2 linked regions of the Synechococcus elongatus PCC 11801 genome follow. The protein of the gene in region 2 binds, or shares a complex with, the protein of the main gene of each other region. Links are inferred from orthologs where the notes say so. Each region holds a gene or a part of one and is shown on either strand. Other genes may lie near its edges.

Region 1 (3,036 bases), 1.3 Mb from region 2 along the record:
GCACCAAACCCCGGAGTTCAGTGATTTCTTCAAGGGCTTTCGGCGCTTTTGGCCCTTGGTCCTGACCAGCTTTTTAATCGGCTTCATTATCTTTATCGTCGTCTTCGTGATCGCGCTCGTGTTCGGGGCAGTCGCCTTTTTGCTCAATCAAGCTGGAACGCCAGTAGAAGGATTGGTGGGCATTGCGATCGTGGGTGTTTTGCTGGCGATCGCGGCTGCGACCTATATCGGCGTGAGCTATTTGTTCGTGACCCCGATCGTCCTCGATCGCCAGATTAGTGTGTTCAATGCGTTGGAGCTGAGCCGTCAAGTCATTGCCCCGCGTTGGTGGTCTGCCTTTGGCTTTCTAGTTTTGCTCAGTGCCATCAATGTCCTTGGTTTTCTCGCTTGCTGTGTGGGCCTGCTGGTCACGATTCCTGTGACGCTTTGCGCGATCGCGGTCGCCTATTCCGATCAGGTTGGCTTGGAGTCTGCATCTGCAGAGGTTTAGCGAACTGCTTTCTTAGAATGAGAAAGCTGACTTCTATTGCGATCGCGTGCCCCACTCTGAAGAATTCGACGTCATTGTTATTGGCGCGGGCCATGCTGGTTGTGAGGCAGCCTTGGCAGCGGCACGGCTGGGCTGTCAAACCCTATTGCTGACCCTCAACCTCGATCGCATTGGCTGGCAACCCTGCAACCCAGCGGTGGGTGGGCCAGCCAAATCGCAACTCGCCCATGAAGTCGATGCCTTAGGCGGCGAAATCGGCAAAATGGCCGATCGCACCTATCTGCAAAAGCGGGTGCTGAATGCCTCGCGGGGACCGGCTGTTTGGGCGTTACGGGCGCAAACCGACAAGCGCGAATACGCGGCAGTGATCAAGCAGGTGTTGGAGCAGCAACCAAACCTGCGCCTACGCGAAGGCATGGTCACGGATCTGCTGATTGGGTCAAATGACGAAGTCCAAGGTGTAGAAACCTACTTTGGCTCTACATTCCGTGCTAAGGCAGTGATTCTGACCACGGGCACTTTCCTCGGGGGCTGCATTTGGGTTGGCAACAAGTCGATGCCTGCCGGTCGGGCTGGTGAATTTGCTGCGGTTGGCCTGACAGAAACACTGCAGCGACTGGGCTTTGAAACCGATCGCCTCAAAACGGGAACGCCTGCCCGCGTCGATAAGCGATCGGTGGACTACAGCCGCTTGGAACCCCAACCAGGGGATGCAGAAGTTCGCTGGTTCAGCTTCGATCCCGAAGCGTGGGTGGAGCGTGAGCAACTGCCCTGCTATTTGACTCGTACGACTGCTGAAACTCACAAATTAATCCGCGACAACCTGCACCTGACACCGGTTTATGGTGGCTATATCGATGCCAAAGGGCCGCGCTATTGCCCCAGCATCGAAGACAAAATTGTTCGTTTTGCCGATAAAGAATCCCACCAAATCTTTATTGAGCCGGAAGGCCGCGATATTCCCGAGCTGTACATCCAAGGCTTCTCGACCGGACTGCCAGAGGATTTGCAGCTAGCGTTGCTGCAAACGCTGCCGGGGCTAGAAGACTGCGTGATGCTGCGCCCTGCCTACGCGGTTGAGTATGACTACTTGCCGGCGACTCAGTGCCTGCCGACCTTGATGACGCGGCGGGTCGAAGGACTGTTCAGCGCGGGTCAACTCAACGGCACCACAGGCTATGAGGAAGCGGCTGCTCAAGGCATTGTGGCGGGGATTAATGCTGCTCGCTTTGTGCGCAATCAGGATGCGATCGTCTTCCCACGGGAAGGCAGCTACATCGGTACCTTGATCGATGACCTTTGCACAAAGGATCTGCGCGAACCCTATCGAGTGCTGACCAGCCGCAGTGAATATCGGCTGCTGCTGCGGGCAGACAATGCCGATCAGCGCATGACGCCACTGGGTCGCGAAATTGGCCTGATCGACGATCGCCGCTGGGCGCTGTTTGAGCAAAAACAAGCTCGGATTGCAGCGGAGAAAACCCGCCTCAATCAACAGCGGGTTAAAGAGCATGACCCCGTGGGACAGGCGATCGCGCAGCAAACTCAAGCCCCTATCAAAGGTTCAGCCACGCTGGCAGAGCTGTTACGCCGCCCCAACTTCCACTACGCCGATTTAGAAGCGCACGGACTCGGGGATCCAAGTTTGGCGATCGCTGAAAAAGAAGGGGCTGAAATTGCGATCAAGTACGCCGGTTACCTACAACGCCAGCAAGCCCAAGTGGATCAAGTGGTGCGCCAGAGCCAACGGGCGCTGCCAGTCGATCTGGACTACAACGCTATTACCTCGATGCGTTTAGAGGCACGGGAAAAACTAGCGCGATTCCGGCCACTGACCTTGGGACAGGCCAGTCGGATTGGCGGCGTCAATCCTGCCGATATCAACGCGCTGCTGATTTGGTTAGAGGTTCAAGAGCGTCAACGCAGCCAAGTTGAGACTGCCTTGGTACGATAAGGCCGACTTGATTGCAGAGTGCCATGACTGCTGGGCAGCCGACAGAACCAACAGAGGCCAAAACGGTCACTGCCGTACCGGTGCTGCCAACCGATTTGGAGGCGACGGTCGATCAGACGATCGATGCGGTTTTTGAACGGCTGGGCTTGAACAGTGAGCAGCGTAATCTCTGGCTGACTTCACGCACAGCCAGCCCGACATTGGTGGTCTATGCGCCGCCGCCTGTCCCGCCTGCGACGGTGATGACTCAGCCTGAAGAAGACGCGAGTCGCGATCGCTGGCGGTTAGCCTTTGCTGCGTTTGCCCTCTTAGTAGCCGCCGGCTTGAGTTTTTGGAATCTGCGGCAGTGGCAACAACAAACGGCTCAAGTGGCCTCAGGTGAAAATCAAGAGTTTGCTACTTACCTCAGTCGCAGCTTGGATTTACTGGACGCTGATCCCACCTCGGAAACGGCGACAGCTGCCAATCCTGCTGCCTCTGTACCGTCCTTGGCTGGTCTCTTGCCCCCACCCCCGCCCAGTGGTGTGACAGGGACTTTGCCTCCGCCTGCCCCCTTAACGGTCGCGCCGACTTCTGTAGGTACGCTCCCACC
Region 2 (3,002 bases):
CAGACCTGCGGACCTATGAAGTGATTGGAAAAGCGGGTGAGGAGCAAACGGGCTATCCAGCGATCGGGGTTTATCATCACTTTCGCTATGACCCCAAAGAGATTACAACGGGTGTCTTTGATGACTGGGCCTATGACCATCTCGGGCTATTTGCTTGGACCGTTGAAATTTGGAGCCCGCAGAAAGCAGCCGGCATCGAGAAATATGACTGGATTGATTGGTTCCGAGAGCATCCGGTTGAAGATGATTTGAAGTTCCTTGACTGGAACGATCGCGAGTTAGAGGGTAAGGGTTTTATTGATTGGTATCCCTTTGAGCATCCGCAGTTGGGGCCTGTGGAACTGGGCGGCTGGGATGACTTACATACCTGGCGGAATCCACCCCAAAAATTCCTGCAAGCAGAACTCGATCGCTTCCCGCAGTGGCTACTTTGGCAGCTACAAATTGCCCCGCAGCTCGAAGTCATTAGCGCAGAGGTTCAAGCCTTGGGCGATCGCCTCTATAAAGTCAAATTGGTCTTACAAAATAGTGGTTGGTTGCCGACCTACATCAGCCAAAAGGCCCTAGAGCGGCATTTGGTTGATCCACTGGTGGCGGAATTACAGTTGCCGGAGGGTAGTGAACTCTGTCAGGGCAAAGCGCGGCAAGAGTTGGGGCAGTTGGAAGGGCGAGCGCAGAAAGGAGTGATGCCTGAGGCTGATCCCACCAGCGATCGCGCCAAGGCGGAGTGGATTATTCGGGGCGATCGTGGTCAAGGGATCACGCTGGAAGCCCGTCATCCGCGTGCTGGTAAGCTGCAGCGATCGCTGACTTTGCCCTGACCTCCGCTTATTTGCCGATACAAAAGCGGCTGAAGATTAAATCCAACATCGATTCGGCGATCTCTTCGCCTGTGATTGAACCGAGTGCCGCGATCGCTTCTCGGAGATCAATCGTCCAAAAGTCGAGGGGAAGCTGCGCTTGCAGAGTTTCTTCAACACGTCGCAGGGCAGTTTGAGCAGCTGTCAGGGCGGCAACTTGCCGTTGATTCAAGGCCCAATCCCAATTGGCGCTGGTTAAGTCGCCGGTGCCGACTGCTGCCAGAATCGCTGCTTCCAAATCCTCAATGCCTTGTTGCTGAGCAGCTGCCGTCCAAACGATCGCTTTAAACTCCTGCTGTGGCAGGGCGATCGCGTTGCGTTCTGCTTCTGAAAGGCGATCGCGTTTGTTGATCACTAACAGGATGGGGCGATCGCCGACAGCCTCGAGAATGACTTGATCCGCTGCTGTCCAACCGACGCTGGCATCGATCGTCAGCAGTACTAGGTCAGCTGACTGAGCGGCTCGGCGCGATCGCTCGACCCCAATTTGCTCGACCTGATCGCTGGTTTCGCGGATACCAGCGGTATCAAGGACTTGCACCGGAATCCCACCGACAACCAGCTGCGATTCCACCAAATCACGGGTAGTACCCGGCAGATCCGTGACGATGGCGCGATCGCAGCGACTCCAAGCATTAAGCAAGCTGGATTTACCGACATTGGGCCGTCCTACGATCGCGACCTTTAGGCCAGTGCGCAGTAGCTCCCCGCGATCGGCAGTGGCCAGAATTGCTTGGAGTTCAGCCCCTGCTGCCGTTAATTGATCCGCGATCGCCTCCAAGTCCAAGGGTGGTAGATCGTCTTCGAAATCGATGCGGGCTTCGACTTCCGCCAAAATGTCCAAGCAGCGATCGCGGAGCTGGCGAATTGGGTGCCCCAACTTGCCCTGCAAGCTCCCCAGTGCAGCCTGTGCCGCTTGAGGCGACTGGGCAGCGATCAAATCAGCAATGCTCTCGGCCTGACTGAGATCCAAGCGGCCATTCAAAAAGGCTCGCAGGGTAAATTCCCCTGGCTCCGCTAGTCTTGCGCCAGCGCGAATACAGAGTTGCAGCGTCTGCTGAACTGGCATCAAACCGCCGTGGCAGTGCAACTCGACCACGTCTTCCCGCGTGTAGGAGCGGGGTGTCAGCATTGGCAATAACAGCGCTTCATCAATCAGCGCCCCCGACTCGGGATCGCGGATATAACCGTAGAGAATGCGGTGGCTTTCCCAGGGCTGTTGGCCCGCAATCTGGAAAATCTGGCGAGCGATGCTGGTCGCAGCTGCACCCGAAAGCCGCACAATGCCAACGCTTCCCTGTTGGGGAACAATGGCAGTGGCGATCGCGGCTATAGTATCGCCCGAAAAACCGACCATGCGAGCTGAATGAGGAGCAACGGTTCCGGTGTTATTATCCGCCCGCCAGCGTCGATACACTTGGCAGCAACGTTGGCAACGCCGCTGCCGCTATTGGTATTATCGAGCGTTGCGCCTTGAAGCTTGCCCAAAAGCTCTGGCGCGAGGCATTGGCCTTGGCGTGTTTGCAGGCTGTTTCCCGCTGTTTGGACTACAAATTTTGATCGGGGTCAGTCTCGCCACCTTGCTGCGGGGCAACAAAGTTCTGGCTGCCGCCGCCACCTGGATTAGCAATCCCTTCACCTATCTGCCGCTGTTCAGCTTCAATTTCCAGCTGGGACGATTGTTTCTGCCCACGGATAACCGCCTGCTGACTCTGGAAAAACTGAGCTCTTGGCAATCCCTACAGGAATTGGGCAGCGATTTCCTGCACGCCCTCATGCTGGGGAGTGTGCTGGTGGCAATCGCCCTAGGCTTTGCGGCCTACTGGATCAGCTTGAACTTGGCACGCCGGCATCATCATCGGCGACGGTTACGTCGTGCCGCCAGCGATTGAGCAGCGCTTCTAATGGCTCCCAGTTGTCATCGATTGCGATCGGGTCCCAAACGGATTCAACCACCGGCCGGATGGGTGCAATCTCTGGATTGGCTTGGGCGAGCTGCTGCTGAATGAGCGGCAGTTGCGACTCGGGTAGATGCGTTAGTACTTGGTGGTAGCGATCGCGCCAAGCTTGCCACTGGGCTTCTGGCAATGTCTCGCGATTAGTTGCGATCCAGTCGGGCACGATCGCACTGAGATCGCCGCG

Evidence for each region. The genes of interacting proteins can lie anywhere in the genome.
Region 1: the proteins of mnmE (region 2) and mnmG are in contact, whole or in part, in a solved structure (PDB 9HIP), measured with the Escherichia coli proteins. The link is inferred for Synechococcus elongatus PCC 11801 from one-to-one orthologs.

The regions. Positions count from the first base shown.
Region 1 is NZ_CP030139.2:1,689,648-1,692,683, reverse strand. What follows is about bases 27-2,990. They hold mnmG (tRNA uridine-5-carboxymethylaminomethyl(34) synthesis enzyme MnmG), read left to right. Parts: upstream 27-536; coding sequence 537-2,444; downstream 2,445-2,990. Other genes in these bases: DOP62_RS08275 (hypothetical protein), read left to right, coding at 2,468-2,990; DOP62_RS08285 (hypothetical protein), read left to right, coding at 27-490. In the rest of the region: more of DOP62_RS08285, read left to right, coding at 1-26; more of DOP62_RS08275, read left to right, coding at 2,991-3,036. UniProt on the Escherichia coli protein: NAD-binding protein involved in the addition of a carboxymethylaminomethyl (cmnm) group at the wobble position (U34) of certain tRNAs, forming tRNA-cmnm(5)s(2)U34.
Region 2 is NZ_CP030139.2:404,091-407,092, reverse strand. The notes cover bases 24-2,953. They hold mnmE (tRNA uridine-5-carboxymethylaminomethyl(34) synthesis GTPase MnmE), read right to left. Parts: upstream 2,218-2,953; coding sequence 829-2,217; downstream 24-828. Other genes in these bases: DOP62_RS01930 (protein adenylyltransferase SelO), read right to left, coding at 2,688-2,953; DOP62_RS01935 (DUF2062 domain-containing protein), read left to right, coding at 2,246-2,752; DOP62_RS01945 (M14 family metallopeptidase), read left to right, coding at 24-821. Outside these bases: more of DOP62_RS01945, read left to right, coding at 1-23; more of DOP62_RS01930, read right to left, coding at 2,954-3,002. UniProt on the Escherichia coli protein: Exhibits a very high intrinsic GTPase hydrolysis rate. Involved in the addition of a carboxymethylaminomethyl (cmnm) group at the wobble position (U34) of certain tRNAs, forming tRNA-cmnm(5)s(2)U34.